Regions from separate parts of the Methylocystis echinoides genome, predicted to be linked through region 2. Evidence: riboswitches for the same ligand, from Rfam matches in the RefSeq annotation. Region 2 holds a riboswitch; each other region holds the start of a gene.
What was found. Region 2 has a riboswitch for cobalamin ahead of RVU70_RS21205 (adenosylcobinamide amidohydrolase). Riboswitches for the same ligand answer to the same signal wherever they lie in the genome.
Positions count from the first base shown of each region.

Region 1: it holds a riboswitch for cobalamin, as region 2 does, so the genes downstream of both, RVU70_RS01230 (CbtB-domain containing protein) here and RVU70_RS21205 (adenosylcobinamide amidohydrolase) in region 2, are expected to answer to the same signal.
Region 3: it holds a riboswitch for cobalamin, as region 2 does, so the genes downstream of both, RVU70_RS00395 (TonB-dependent siderophore receptor) here and RVU70_RS21205 (adenosylcobinamide amidohydrolase) in region 2, are expected to answer to the same signal.

Region 1 covers NZ_CP156084.1:241,462-246,640, forward strand. The annotation lists gene RVU70_RS01215 (30S ribosomal protein S2) at 1-734, opposite strand, end outside; gene RVU70_RS01220 (hypothetical protein) at 1,154-1,336, shown strand; gene cobO (cob(I)yrinic acid a,c-diamide adenosyltransferase) at 1,503-2,117, opposite strand; cobalamin riboswitch at 2,153-2,346, shown strand; gene RVU70_RS01230 (CbtB-domain containing protein) at 2,395-2,577, shown strand; gene RVU70_RS01235 (CbtA family protein) at 2,597-3,265, shown strand; gene cobW (cobalamin biosynthesis protein CobW) at 3,262-4,296, shown strand; gene cobN (cobaltochelatase subunit CobN) at 4,303-5,179, shown strand, end outside.
Region 2 covers NZ_CP156087.1:62,894-68,072, forward strand. The annotation lists gene RVU70_RS21200 (hypothetical protein) at 592-1,059, opposite strand; gene RVU70_RS21205 (adenosylcobinamide amidohydrolase) at 1,141-1,788, opposite strand; cobalamin riboswitch at 2,098-2,297, opposite strand; gene RVU70_RS21210 (bile acid:sodium symporter) at 2,590-3,624, opposite strand; gene RVU70_RS21215 (DUF932 domain-containing protein) at 4,023-5,179, shown strand, end outside.
Region 3 covers NZ_CP156084.1:80,080-85,258, reverse strand. The annotation lists gene RVU70_RS00400 (hypothetical protein) at 1-235, opposite strand, end outside; gene RVU70_RS00395 (TonB-dependent siderophore receptor) at 301-2,874, opposite strand; cobalamin riboswitch at 2,995-3,194, opposite strand; gene RVU70_RS00390 (hypothetical protein) at 3,612-3,749, opposite strand; gene RVU70_RS00385 (FixH family protein) at 4,049-4,450, shown strand; gene RVU70_RS00380 (TolC family protein) at 4,447-5,179, shown strand, end outside.

The DNA of each region.
Region 1 (5,179 bases), on a different replicon from region 2:
GCTTCCGGCGCTTCGGCCTCGCCGAGGTCGACGCCCAGCGCGCCCTGGCTGCGGGAGATGCCGTCGATCGCCGCCTTGGCGATGAGATCGCAGTAAAGCGCAATGGCGCGGCCGGCGTCGTCATTGCCGGGGATCGGGAAGGTCACGCCGTCGGGATCGCAGTTGGTGTCGAGAATCGCCACGACCGGGATCTTGAGGCGGTTGGCCTCCTTGATCGCGAGCTGCTCCTTGTTGGTGTCGATGACGAAGATCAGGTCGGGCGTGCCGCCCATGTCCTTGATGCCGCCCAGCGCCTTTTCGAGCTTCTCGCGCTCGCGCGTCAGCAGCAGGCGTTCCTTCTTCGTGACGCCCTGGGCGCCGGCCGAGAGCTGGTCGTCGAGCTTGCGAAGACGGTTGATGGAGCCGGAAATCGTCTTCCAGTTGGTCAGCGTGCCGCCGAGCCAGCGGGAATTGATGTAATATTGCGCGCTGCGCTTGGCGGCGTCGGCGATCTGGTCCTGCGCCTGGCGCTTGGTGCCGACGAAGAGCACGCGGCCGCCCTTGGCCACCGTGTCGGAGACGACCTTCAGCGCCTGATGCAGCAGCGGCACCGTCTGGGCGAGGTCGATGATGTGGATGTTGTTGCGCGCGCCGAAGATATAAGGGGCCATCTTCGGGTTCCAGCGATGCGCCTGGTGGCCGAAATGAGCGCCCGCCTCGAGAAGGCCGCGCATGGAAAAATCGGGAATCGCCATGTTTTTTCTCCGGTTGAGCCTCGGCGAAAGCTTGGACGGGCCGGAAATCCGACCACCGGAAACGACGTCTTGGATCAGACGCCGTGAGACTTTCGCCTGTGGGATGCGCGCGCTTATAGGCGAAGCGCAGCCAAGGAGCAATAGCCTCGTCGCGCCGGTTGCGCGCCGACCCCCGCGCGCGCCCGAGCAGCCCGCCGGGAAAGGACCCGTGAGGGCGAAAACTTTAAATTTTGCGACGCAAAAATTATTTCCTCCGCGACCTGTTGTCGCAGTCTAATGCCATGAACTTATTGGCTTATATGGCAATTTTGAACCCTTAAAAACCGGTTTTACAGGCGCATTGCCAAGCGTTTTGAATCGAGCTAGGGTTACCTCGATGCGGCAAGCATTCTGGTAAAAAAACAACAGGGGGAAAACGCATGGCCGTCAACGTTCACAACTCCGGCGACATTGGCAAGATGCTGATCTGGGTTGCCGCTTTCGTCGGCTTCGTCATCGTCGCTCTCACGTGGGTTCCGGACTGGATCTCCCCCGAGGGCACCAACGGTACGGGCAACGGCACCGATCCGGGCGTCGGCCGCACCGTTCGCATGGTTCAGTAATCATACCCCTGCCATGGACTTGCCGGGGGCTTCGCTCCCGGTCTCGTCTTTGCAGGGTCGGCCATATTCTATGTGGTCGAGCAAATGGGAGCCGACGGTCTCGACAAGCTCGAGCGTCGGCCTCCTTTTTTGAGCGGCGCGACGCCATGCGCACGCGCCTGTCGGACTAAAACTCGATCCCCGCCTGCGCCTTCACGCCCGCCGAGAAATGATGTTTCACCAGCGTCATTTCTGTCACCAGGTCGGCGGCCGCGATCAGTTCCGGCTTGGCGTTTCTTCCTGTGACGACGACATGAAGGTCGGCGCGTCGCGACCCGAGTCGGGAGAGAACCTCTTCGAGCGGGAGATGGTCGTAGCGCAGCGAAATATTCAGCTCGTCGAGCACCAGCAGGCGGACGTCGGGGTCATCCATCAATTCGCAGGCCTTGTCCCAGGCGCGGCGCGCGGCCGCTTCGTCGCGAGCGCGGTCCTGCGTCTCCCAGGTGAAGCCCTCGCCCAGCGTATGCCAGGACACCGGGCCGAGCTTTTCGAGCATCTCGCGCTCGCCGCTGCGCCACTGGCCCTTGCCGAACTGCACGACGCCCACTTTCCAGCCGTGGCCAAGCGCCCGTAAGGCAAGACCAAAGGCCGCAGTCGATTTTCCCTTGCCCGGTCCGGTGTGGACCATGAGCAGGCCCTGTTGCGCGATGGTCTTGCCGGCGACCTCGGCGTCCTGCACGGCCTTGCGCTTTTCCATCTTGGCGCGGTGGCGGCGCGCGGCGTCGTTTTCCTCTTCCGTCAAGCCGGACTCCTCATTTGACGTCTACAGAACCAACGCATATGACTGGTCGCGACGGTCCTTCGCAAGAAGGCGAACAGGGAACGCGGTGCGGGCACGCCCCAAAACCGCGGCTGCCCCCGCAACTGTAACCGGGAAGGCTGCGCCATCGGCCACTGAGCGAAAGGCTTGGGAAGGCGGCGCGGATGATGCACCGGAAGCCAGGAGACCTGCCGTCGCGGCGATGCTTCATCGCCTGTCGCAACATTTCGCCGCCGGTGGGGCGGCAGGGAGACGTCGCATGACGACCAACACCGCCGCCGTCCGCTCGCTTGCAACCTCGCGCGCGGAAGTTCTCAAAGCCGCCTTCGTCGCCTTTGTGCTTGGCGTCGGCCTCGTCTACGGCGCCGGCTTCGCCAATTCCCAGAGCGTTCACGACGCGGCGCATGATTCGCGCCACGCGCTCTCTTTCCCGTGTCACTGATCGCCGCGCCACGCGACCCGTGATCGCGCGCCTTCTGGCGGCCGGCCTCGTCGCCGGCGTTGTTGCGGGACTCGCTGTCGCGGCCCTGCAGCATGTCACCACCACTCCCCTCATCCTCGCCGCCGAGGTCTATGAGGCGGCGCAGCATGCGCGTGACGCCGCCGAACAGTCGGCGCCCGCTTTCGAGGGCCTGCGGCGCACCGCGGCGACGAGCGTTGCAACCGTCGCCGTCTGCATCGGCTATGCGCTGATCCTGCTCGCCGGCATGCTGGCGTCGGGCGATGCGATCGGCCCGCGCCGCGCCGCGCTGTGGGGCGCCTGCGCTTTCGCGGCCACTGGCCTCGCCACCAGCCTCGGCCTCGCGCCGCAGCTTCCCGGCGCGGCGGAGACCGATCTTGTGGGCCGTCAGCTTTGGTGGTTCGCCACGGCCGTTTCGACGGCGTCGGGCCTTTATGCGCTTTTACGGGGAGACTCCGTCGTCGCCCGAGCGCTCGGCGTCGCGATGCTCGTCGCCCCGCATTTTTTCTGGCCGACGCCGGCGGCGCCCGAAAGCACGGTTCCGGCTGAACTCGCCGCGCGTTTCGCCGCCGCGTCGCTCGCAGTGCAGGCGACATGCTGGGTGCTCGCCGGCGCGCTCGCCGGCCTCGTCTGGCGGCTCTCGTCACGCGATGAAACGGAGGCGGCATGAGCGCGCAGAAAATCCCAGCGACCATCGTCACCGGCTTTCTGGGCGCCGGCAAGACCACGCTGATCCGTCACGTGCTGGAGAACGCCCGCGACCGTCGTCTCGCCCTCGTCATCAATGAATTCGGCGACGTCGGCGTCGACGGCGACATTCTGCGCGCCTGCGGCGTCGAGAATTGCCCCGACGAAAATATCGTCGAACTCGCCAATGGCTGCCTGTGCTGCACGGTGGCGGACGATTTCGTGCCGGCCATCGAAGCGATGCTCGCGCATGAAAAGCGGCCCGATCACATTATCATCGAGACGTCCGGCCTCGCTTTGCCCAAGCCGCTGGTAAAGGCCTTCGAGTGGCCGGCGATCCGCTCGAGGCTGACCGTCGACGGCGTGATCGCCGTCATTGACGGCAAGGCGGTGGCGGAAGGCCGCTTCGCCGACGATCTTGACGCGATCGCCGAGGAACGCGCCGCGATCGAGACGATCGACCACGACAATCCGCTCGAAGAGGTGTTCGAGGATCAGCTTGCCTGCGCCGATCTCGTCATCCTCAACAAGACCGATCTGCTCGACGAAGATGAAGCGCGCGAGGTGGCCGCGCGTCTCACGTCGGGCGCGCGCGCGGCGGTGAAACTCGTGCGCGCGCATGAAGGCAGGGTCGATCCGCTCGTGCTGCTCGGACTTGCTGCGGCGGCGGAAAATGATCTCGACAATCGCCCCTCGCATCACGACGCCGAGCCCGATCACGATCACGACGACTTCGACAGCTTCGTCGTGAGCCTGCCCGCCGCGTCCGACGCGGCTGCGCTTGTTGCGAAACTCGCAGACGTCGCGCGCGCCCACGACGTGCTGCGCATCAAGGGCTTTGTCGAGGTCGCCGGCAAGCCGATGCGGCTGCTCGTGCAGGGCGTCGGCGCGCGCATCCAGCACCATTTCGATCGCGCCTGGAATCCGGGCGAAGAGCGCGCGAGCCGGCTCGTCGTGATCGGCCAGAAGGGTCTCGATCGCGACGCCATCGCCGCCGCGCTGGCCCAGCCGTGACGCGCCATGCATCTCCTTCCGCGCGATCTTCATAGCCTCGACGACGCCGGCGCGGCGACGGATCTCAAGCAAACGCCGGGCGACATTGTCTTTCTGTCTTTCTCCGACTCGGAGCTGCGCCTCGTCGCCCGCCTGCATGACGAGGCGCGCGAGAGGCTTGCGAGCCTGCGCTGCGCCCAGCTCGCGCAGCTGACGCATCCCTATTCCGTCGATCTCTATCTCGACTCCGTCGCGCGCCATGCGAAGCTCATCGTCGTGCGGCTCTTGGGCGGCAAGGATTATTGGGCCTATGGCGTCGAGCAGGTCGCGGCGCTCGCCCGCGCCCATGACGTGGCGCTCGCAGTCGTGCCGGGCGATACGGTCGCCGACATGCGGCTTGCGCAGGCGTCGACGCTCGACGCGGCGGCGCTGCATCGCATCTGGCGCTTTTTCCAGGAGGGGGGGCGAGACAATCTGCGTTCGTTCCTCGCCTACGCGTCGACCCTCGCGGGGCGTCCGGCCGCCTGGCGTGAAAGCGCGCCTGTATCCAGCGCGGGCCGCTTCGACGCCGCCTGTTTCAGCGCCGCGGGCGATGCGCCGCGCGCGACGATCGTGTTCTACCGTTCGCTCTATCTCGCGGACGATGTCGCGCCCATCGAGGCGCTGGCCGAGGCTTTAGGCGCCCGCGGCTTTGCCGTCGACGCGCTTTATGTGGCGAGCCTCAAGGAAAGCGAAAGCGAGGCTTTCGTCGCGCAATCGCTCGATCGTTTTGCGCCCGACGTTATTGTCAACGCCACCGCCTTCTCCGCGCGGCGTGACGGCGGTTGCGTGCTCGATCGCGCCGACGCGCCGGTCTTGCAGGTCGCTTTGGCGACCTCGACGCGCGCCGCCTGGGCGGCCTCCG
Region 2 (5,179 bases):
TAGCAGGCGGACTAGTCAAGCCGTATGGATAAGAGCAGCGCAAAGATTCGATGGACCGTTGCGATTCCGCATCAACCGTGAACGCGACGGCGAATGAACCCCCGGGCCTCCATGACTTGAGCGGAAGCTTTCGTCGTGACCTAGGCACAACATGACGCTGCTTCGAGTTGCTTGCGCTTTGATCGCCCCTGGCAAAACGGGAAGAGCATTAAATCAAATGCGGTGAATCCGATCTTTGCTGCCTGCCGTTGGCCGAGAGTCATTCCCCGAAACGGTCGCCCAGTCGCGCCGCGTCCATAAGCCCCACCCCGTCGGTTCGACAGGAAAAGGCAGAAATCGATACTATACTTGTGCACGCGGAACTTCGGAGATGCCGCAACCTGCCGCCCTTACCACCGAAGGCGCTCACTCGGAGTTATGGAGCAAGACGCGCAGCAAAGTCCCTACTTTTGCAACTCAACTTGCGCAAAAGCGCTTTTTACGCCAGGCCTTATGACAAGTAAGAATGACGCTCTCGATCGCGTCGCGTATCTGTTCCTTCCGGGAAAACCTCCGTGGCAATGCAAGCCGACGGACAAGTTGGCGGACCCGCTATTCGGCTGATCCGGACGTTGTCACGACGTTGTCAAGGCGCATGAGGGTTTTGTCCCATTTGTCGATAAATCCCATAGCAAGCGCGGTCGCCACGAGCGTTGCAAGATTGCTGGGCTCATAAATTCCGGAGGTGCTGGCTAGTCGATTACAATAATCCTTATACCGTTCCGTTCGTCCGGCGACAGCAATTGCGATGTGGGCCCCGTGTCGGCAGGCGATATCGGGCCAACAGGTTTGTGGCAACAAACCCCAGGACAGCTGGTCGTGAAGATGAACAAGAGCTGCAACCGCTGCTACAGTTAATGGGTCGCGGTCCAGATCGTGGTCGTTTTGCCGGGCCAGCGCCGCTAATGCAGCCGGCAAGCGTCGACTTATCTCTTCGAACAAAGTGTCCGGCTGGCAGCCGAAGCGTTCGAGCAATCGGGCGCAGGAAGATTGACGGATTGGCGTGAGACCGTTTTGCAAGGCGAGCGTGTCTTTGACGGCGCGATGGACCGTACGGCCGATTAATTCTCCGAGCTTACTGTGATGTCCTGCTGAGGTTAGCTAGAGCGGTCCATCGGCGGGCGCCATCACGGCAATCTGATCGGTGCCAGTTCCCGTGGCGATCTGTGATGATTGCCGCGAGGGCGCCGACAACTCCTGCAACAAGGCCGTTTTGGCCTCGGTTGCGGTCATCACCGCGCGAACGAGCGCGCCATCCGACACAGGCGTGTTGATGACCAGCATAACGTTGATTGTTCCATGTTGGTCGGGCCCAATAGGGCCGAAGCGCTCGAAAACTCCGCTGAACTCATAATAGGACGACGGATCGCCAGCGCGGGCCGCATTCCCGTCGACGCCGCCGGTCGCGATCGTCGCCACGGCAAGGTCGCGAAATTGCTCTTCAGCGATGCAAAGATTATTCATATTCGCCGCGGTGCCGAGCCCTGCAGCAGTGGCGGCGGCAAGATCGTGTTCGGTCAATAGGAGGGAGTCGTATATTGCGGGGTGGCGGTGAGCCTTCATGAGTTGGTGCATCTCGTGCCCCATGGCTTCACAGCATTGATGATTGAACACGATATCGAGGTCATCGGCGAGACCTCCGTTTGAGGCGGAGGTCGAGAGCACCTTGAAGGGACGGCGAAACCGTAGGCTGACAAACTTGTAATCCCGGTGCAGCTCAACGGATTCGAAAAACGTCTTCAACAGCATCACGATCTCTTACAGCTTGTCATTGATGCACCGGTTTTCTGCAACTGCGAGGAACCGCGGTCAATTGGCGCTTCGCGCGTTTGCTCGATCGAAGGCCGCCTAGACACCGGCCTCCGAGCTTCCCCGCGGGGCGCGCAGGCGCCTTTGCCCCTGAAATAGCTCGAGATGGCCGTTTTTGTCGAAATCGAACGCCGCCTGCGTCATGCGATGCTCCGCTCGCGTTGAGGACAGGACATGGGAAGCGGCTAGCGCCGTCCTGCGACTTCACGCGTGCAGAACCCGCAAGCGGCCTCCGGGCGCCCCGCCCGTGGACGACTCTGCGTTCGCGGCAGGTCTCCTGGCTTGCGGGTCGCTGCGGGATCATCCTTCCCGGCGCTTTCGCGCCAGTGGCTTTTTGATCGCGCTCGCCGCTTACAGTTGCGGGGGCAGCCCCGGATTCGCCTTGCGGCTCACCGGATTCCCTCTTAGCTCCGGACGCGAGTCCAGAGACCGTGAACGACAATATCTAGAGGTAAATGTCGGGGGAATGTCAATACCTAGGGATGTCCGTTCTCAATTAAACGACCTTTTATACGCACGCCCGCGCCTTGATCAGCAGGATCACACCTGGTCGGGGACGAGAATGTCGCCGGGTCGAAGTGAACGCCGGCGAAGCTAACGCGCAAATTGCCGTTTCCTTGCCGCGCCGCGGTTTTGCGCGGTCGTGACGCCCAGCGCTTTCACGCCGAGCGCGGCAAGCGCGCGGGAGTCGCGCACATAACCCTCGCGCGCGACGATCTGGCGACACGCTGTCCAGCCGGATCAATCATGAAACTTAAATGTCAGAAGCTTGTCGACGAGCGAAGCGAAGAAGTGCTGCACTAGGTTGTAGATGATCACCGGAATCATCACCGCCGGATGGTCGGATAGCGCGAGTGACGCCAGGACAAGGCCCGCACCGTTATTGTTCATGCCGAGCCCGAACATTAATGACGCGGCGCCGGCGCGGTCGGCGCGAAAGCTCTGCGCAATCAGATAGCCGGCTGCAAACATGGCTGCGCAAAGTAAGCCGACGATGGCTAGAATCGCTCCGAGGAAGTCCAGGTCGGGCTCGGAGATGAGTTTCGGCAGGCTCAACGCGGCGTTCGAGTAATTGAGCAAGATCAACACGATCGAGTTCGTGAGCTTCAGATAGGGCGAGATCGAGGCAGCCGCCGTCTCTCCCAACAGCCGATGACCGGCAATGCCGAGCAGGGACGGGAGGATGACCCAGGCCCAAAGGAATGCGCCCGCGCCATTGCTCGCGAGTTCGTGCAGGTCCTCAGAATAGTCTCCTGCGGCCAGAAATGCGACTGAGTGGAGGACGATCGGTGTCAACACAGGGCTGAGCAGCGTGGTCAATAGGACGAGGCCAAGACTCAAGGCAAGATTGCCGTTTGCGTTCTGCGCCCAGGCTGTCGACGCCCCAGCGATCGGCATGGCGGCAATGAGCGCGAGGCCTGTTAATATTTGCTGAACCTCCTCGGGGTTGTGCCAGAATTTCATCGTGATGCTGACCGCAGTGATGAAGGCAAGGGGAGCGAACAGGTTTCCCGCAACGCCGGCGGCCAGGAGACGCGGATACCGTGCGACTGTCCCGAGATCCTTGCTCCTGGCGCCCAAGCCGGCGTTCAGCAGGAGGAACGCTAGCATCGCGGGCGGAAGTGAAAGCGCGATCCTCGATGGACCCAGCGCGATTGATCCGAATTCGGCGCTGCGAATTGAGAGGCCGAGCCCGGGGAAAAACGCCGCGGCGAAGTAGGACAAGAGGATCAACCAGATGAAGTAAGAATGGATCGCGTGATGGATCGACGTCATGCGCTTCGCGAGTGAAACTCCCGTAGTCATCCGCGGGTTCGAGCTCAACAAACCGCTCCTTGTCTCGGTAGCAATTGCGCCTATGCATCTCAAAATACACGAGCAACCGCCAGCAGAGCTGGAGCATAGCATTTATCTTTGAATGCGTCAGGCGGGTGATTTTCTCTGCCGGAGAGTAGCCCAGCAAGCCCAGAATCCCGCCCTAACCCTTTCTGTAGGAGATCGCGTTGACAAGCCAAGATAACTCCACGCGATCGATCCGATACGAAGTAGGCGGCGAGGCATGTGAACACTTGCCGATCAGGGAGAGCAGCAAGGCTGGAGAGTTAGAGTATGGAGGGGATTTTCATGACGGGTAAGGCGGGAGAGAGGCTCCCGCGCCCGTGGTGGAGACGAACATGAATCAGGTGGAGATTTTGGGATCAGCCCGCGGCCGTGAAAGCGGCTACAAGGTGGACGCAAGCCGCGGCGAGCGTATTGGCCGCGTGTCGTCAGAGTGGTTTTCCAGGCCTTCGGATGAGCGATACCTCTCTCTATCGGATCTGTTCGCCGCCGTGCGTGGCCGGACTGACCGCAGCCGCACCAGAACAATCGAGAGCACCGCAATCCGCGTGGAAGCCAGCCGCGACGACGCCGAACGACTTTCACTTTCGCTGCCCGGTTCCGACAGTCCGGTCGCCATGACCCACTGGAGCTTCGGCCAGCTCGCGAGCCTCATCGGCGCCCCGGCGGCTTACCTTCGACAGCTCCCCGCGCCGGTCGCCGGAATCAATCTCCAATATGGCCTCACCACACACCGCGCCGAGCAGATCAAGACGCTCGAGATCGAAAGCGGTCGCGTCGAGCTGCGCGCGGTGACCGGTCCAGACTATGGGCGGATTTACGACCATGAGCTCGTCTCCGCCGTGCAGCGCATCGCCGGCGACGGCGTGGGCGACACGCGCTGGAAAGTGCCGGGCGTGCTCGACTCGTCGACCGGAATCTACAATCCCAACGTCGACGTCACGGAGGAGACGACGACGCTTTACGCCTCGGACCGGGACGTCTTCCTGTTTCTCGTCGACGACTTGAACCCGATTGAAGCTGGCCGCCTTCCCGACGGCTCGCCCGATCTCTACTTTCGCGGCTTCTACTGCTGGAATTCAGAGGTGGGTGCTAAGACGCTCGGGATCGCCAGCTTCTATTTGCGCGCCGTATGCCAAAACCGGAATCTTTGGGGCGTCGAAGATTTCGAGGAGATTACGATCCGCCACTCCAAATACGCGGCCGCACGCTTCGCGCATGAGGCCGCGCCGGCGTTGGCGCGTTTCGCCGATTCTTCGCCCCTGCCCTTCGTCAACGGAGTCAAGGCGGCGCGGCAACGGATCGTGGCCCGCAACGACGACGACCGCACGGAATTCTTGCGCAAGCGCGGGTTTTCGAAAGCCGAAACGGCGAAGATCATCGGCACAGTCTTCGCCGAGGAAGGCCGCAAACCCGAGAGCGTCTTCGATTTCGTGCAGGGCATCACGGCTGTGGCGCGCGGAAAAAGTCACCAGGACGCACGGCTGGATTT
Region 3 (5,179 bases), on a different replicon from region 2:
CGACCGTCAGATAGCCGTCAAGCATACCGATCCGCGTCGGCGGCCGATCGGTCTTCATCTCCCAGGCGGCGCCCTGAATGAGGATGCCGAATGTAATCTCTCGCCAATGGTTCTCGAAGAGGTCGCGCAGTAGTTCCTCGAGGCTTGCCGGATCCGTTGGCAGGGAGAACACGTCGAGCGGCGTTCCGTCCGGCTCGACCACTCGTGTTGGAGCATGTTCAGCAACCTCTGACATCACGTCCACCTTCTCTTCCTCTTCTTTGGCGCGCCGCTCACGAGAGGCGTAGCCGCATGTCACATTCAGAACGACGCTTTGATCGAACCGCGAAACGTCCGTGGGGCGCCGATGACGTTAAAATTGTAACCAGGCATGTTCCAACCCACCTGGATTGGATTCGTATAGGGCACGACGTAGCCGCCGGGATGGGCGTCGTCGAAGGCCTGCGGACCCAATCCGCCGGTAACGAAATAGGTCTTGTCGAGGAGATTGCTCACATTGAGCTGCGCGACGATCTTGAATTGGTCGAGGCTGAACTCATAGGCGCCGAACAGACCGACGAGGCCATAGCTTGGCGTCGACTGGCCATAGATATAGCTGGCGTCGTTTGCGGCATGAAAGAAGGGCAGATAGCCGGTGTAATCATAACGCGCCCCCACGCGCAGACCCTTCAGCTGACCTTCCTTGAACTCATAGGCCGAAGCCAGGGAGCCGACATTGCGAGGAACGAAGGGGATCGGCTGTCCGACGACGGGAACGCCGAGGTGCGTCGGATTTGATTTGGTGGTGATGGCGTCGGTGTTGGCGTAGGCGAGATTCAGGCTCCAGCCGGGTAGGATCTCGCCCTGAATGTCGAGTTCCGGTCCCTGCGAACGCCCCTGACCGACGAGCGTCACGTGGTTGAAGTCATAGGGGACGCCGATTGGAATATTGGTCTTGACCAGATGGTAATAGGCCGCCGTCGCCTGAAGCCTGTCGCCAAATAGCGATAACTTCAGTCCGGCTTCCTCTTGCGCGCCGGCGCTCGGCGGGGTCGGGTCGTTCGTGCCGTAGACCAGCTTGCCGTCGTAGTTCGGGCTGTATGATTCTGCATAATTTCCATAAAAACTGAGCCATTCCAGCGATCGCCACAAGACACCGACGCGCGGCGTAACCCTCTGGCTGACAAAGCGCGAGGTGCTGGCCATCGTGGCGACGTTGCACGGGATCGCAACGCCCGAACGCCAGTTCGACGAATACGGCCCGCAGAAATTCATATTGTCGGAGGCTCCGGTTCGGCTGTCGATATACTGCCAGCGGGCGCCGCCGAGCACGTGAAGGCCGAACGGCAGTTTGATCTGGTCCTGCAGATAGACGCCGTAATTGTCGGCGGATTGCCGTGTGGCGTTGTAGGGAACGAGCCCGCCGATGGGGGTCGGGAGATAGGGGGCGCCGAACATGGCGACCGTCCCGGGATACTGCGGGATCATGTTCTGACCGCTGAAGTTGTAACGATAGTAATCGGCTCCGGAAAGCAAAGTATGGCTGGCGTGTTCGCCGGTGTTGAAATGCCCGACGAGATTGATCGCCGTCGCATATTCCGCCTGTCTGTTGTCCGACGGATATGATCCGTAGTTCAGCAGGACATTGTTCGGCGAGTAGGTCTGATAGAAAGGAATGAAGTTGACCGAGGGCAGATAGCAGCTGGCGCTTCCCGGCGTTATGCAGTCTGAGATGGAGGTGGTTCCGCCATTGTTCTGCCAATTGGCATGCAAGAATTGCATGAACAGGGTCTGCTGGATCGACCAATCCTTGCTGAAGTCGTGATGCCAGGTCACCTCGCTGAAGTTTTGCTGCTGGGCGTATGGCGACTGCGGCCCCCAGTTGAAACTGCGCCCGAGCCACAGGGGCAAGAACATCCCGTAATAAGGAACGTAATACCAATCCTGATTCATATTGTTGTGCTGGAACTGCGTCGACGCTCTGATCCAGTTGCTGGCGTCGATGTTCCATCTGACGACCGGATTGACCATCATGTTTCTTGTGTAGTCGAAGCTGCGAAACGACCCGTCGTTCTCATAGGAGAGGATGAAGCGGTAGAGCAGATCCTTGTTGGAGGCGACCGGCCCGGTGGCGTCGACGACCGTGCGATAGGAGGCGTAGCTGCCGATCTGCTGCTGCACGGAGGCGGAAGGCTTCGCGAGCGGCCGCTTTGTGTTGATGTTGACGATGCCGCCGGGCTCCACCGCGCCGTAAAGGATGGCGGCAGGGCCTTTCAGCACCTCGACGCTCTCCACATTGGCCAGCTCGGCGCTGCTCGAGCCGGCGAAGTTGAGGCCGAAACTGTCGACCCGGAAACCGTCGCGGAAGTAGTTCTGCGTCTGAAAGCCGCGAATGATGATCTGTCGGAAGGAATTGCCCAGCGCCGCGTCGCCGCCGCCCGAGGTGGTCACGCCGCTGACGTTCTTCAACGCCTGGTCCAGCGTGATGGCCTGCTGGTCTTCGAGCATGCGCCGCGTGACCATCTTCGTCGTGACTGGCGTATTCATCACCGGCGTGTTGACCTTGGCGCCGAGCGACCCGATCGGCGCGGCATAGGACGCGGGATTGTTGCAGATGCCGTCGGCGCAAATTTCCCCGTTGTCGCCGGGACCGATTTCCGTGCCGCCGCCGTTGGCTTCCGCCTGTTGCCCGTCCGCGGTCGCCCCACTCGAAAAGGCGCTTCCCGCGCGCGTCCCGGTGGGCGTCGGCTTGCCGACTTCGATAACCGGAAGCGTCTCCCGGCCGAGCGCCGGCGAAACGAGGCCCGCGCAAAGGATGTAGGAAAGAAGGGACGGGCGACGGCGCGCGACGCCGTAAATGCCGCCATTGGCGGCGGTCGAGGAGAGAGTATGCATGAGCCGAGACTCGCAGCAACGTGGGCCGTCACTGCGAAAGGTCTTGTACTGCCGAATTAGCGCCTAAGGCGCGTGACGACAGTTTTGGACCGCCTCGGTGCACCCCGCCCGACGCTCTCGCGCGTGACCACGATCGATGGCAGGTCTCCTGGCTCGCGGGTCGCCGCCTTGAGCCGCCTTCCCAGGGTAAGTTCCCCAGTGGCTTTGTGGCTCTAAGGCTCGCCGCTTACAGTTGCGGGGGCAGCCTCGGCATAGCGCCGTCAGGCGCGCACCGAGTTCCCTTTTGATCCCCGAAGGGAACCATCGGCGGCAATAACGAAGCAGACCGAACACCATGTCAAGACATTTGTGGCCGGCCATAAAGGCGCCATCGCCGCGCGGCCATCTGATGCAGAGTCGTCGCCCTGCCGCGCAAACGGCGCCGATCGTCCCGTCCGCCGAGCTAGCAGACTTTCGCTGATTGACTCGAGAAATGTAGGACAGTTCGCGTTAAGTCCGATTTCCATCCCCGCTCGTGCAAGCGCCGGAGATCGGCGAAGCTCGCGCAGGGCATGCTCTGTCAAATATGCAAACGCCTCCTTTGCGCTGATGCGGCGAATTTCATCTCTGCAAAATCCCAGCGCACGCCAGCTTGGCTGGTCTGCACATCCTTTTCGAGACAATGACAAAGACTTTTGACGCAGGACTTGCCGTGCTAATCTGGAGTCCGTCCAGGGGTGTTTATGCAGCGAAGCTGGCTACGCCTTCTCGTCTGTGCCTTCGTCGTCGTCGCGGCTCTCGCGGCGGCGGGGACGAATGCGTTCGCCTCCCCGGACGCCCATCCCTGCGCAGAGATGGCTTTTGGCGACGGCGGGCATAATGGCCACGGCGACCATGGCGCGGTTCCAAGGCGCTGCGACTCGCTCGTCTGCGGCGCTGTTCAGTTAGCGCCTCTCGCCATCATCGGGAAAGCAATCGAGGTCCGCAGCTTCCGTGCGCCACCGCCGCGCGACGACGACGCGCGTCTTGGTTTCACCGGCCCACCCCATCTGCGACCTCCAATCTCCTGAACGCCGAGCAAATAGAGCCTCGGTTTTGAGGGCGCTGACCTGCGCTGCATCGTGCGTGCGCCCGCCTTTGGCGCCGAGATACCGTCCGTCACCGTGCTTCCGCTTGGAAGCAGGAGATCATTCTTATGAGCGCTTCTGTTTTGCGGCGAGTTGCAAGAGCTCTGCTTGGGTTGGGGCTTCTGTCGACTTCAACGCCCACGGTCGCAGACATCAGGGACTACGAGTTCAAGCTTGTCCGAGAGAAGGTCAAGAAGGGCCAAGCCGTCGTTGACGTTCGGCTGATTCATAAGCCCGACGATCGGGCGGTCTCGGATGCGGTTATCTTCGCCATGCGTCTGGATATGGCCCCCGATGACATGGAGCAGATGACGAGCGCGATTGAAGCGGTGAAAAGCCCCGAGCCTGGTCTCTACCGGTTCAAGGTCGATCTGACCGCTGAGGGACGCTGGCGAATCTCACTCGCGGCGAAAGTCCAGGGCGAGACGGAGACCCTGCAAGGCCGTCTGGTTTTACAGGCGACCCCATGACCATGCGCCGCCTCACTTTGCCAATGTTGATCGCCATTGCTACAGCGGCGTCGCCAGCCATCGGCGGCGAGCGCGAGGCGGCGCCCGGCTCTAGCGCAGAGAGCGTCGTGGGTTACGCGAGGCGTCTGAGCCCGGAATTAGCGGCGTCGATACTCGACGCAGACGCCGCGGCTCACCGGGTCGGCGCCGCCGGCGTGCAGCCGGACCCGACCGTCACTCTCCAGGCCTGGGACGTAAACAACAAGGGCGTCGGGCAGGTCTGGGTCGGCGCCGAGCAAACCTTCCGCTTGTGGGGCAAGACCGATCTCGAGAAAGGCATCGCGTCGGCCGACGCGGACGCGGCCCGGCGCCGGAGCGAAGCCATCGAACTCGATCTCGTCGCGCGCGTAAAGGCCGCTTACGCGCAATACAATGCGGCGCATCGCGCCGTCGAGCTTTCGAGGTCTCTCCAGCAAAGGGTCGATCAGCTCGCCGAGATTTTGCGCCTGCGTTACGGCGCAAGCTCGGTCAACCAGCAGGAGCTGATCGAGGCGGAGCTCCAAGCCGCCAACGCCGCAACGGACGTGGTCCGCCGGGAGGGAGAGGAAAAGTCTGCGGCTGCCCGGCTGAACGCTCTCATCGGGCGCAAGGCGCAGGCGCTGCTCGCCTCGCCCAAGGGGTTTGCGACATTGAAGACCAAGATGAGCCTCGCCGGCGTGCAAGAACTCGCGAGATCGCGCAACCCTCAGC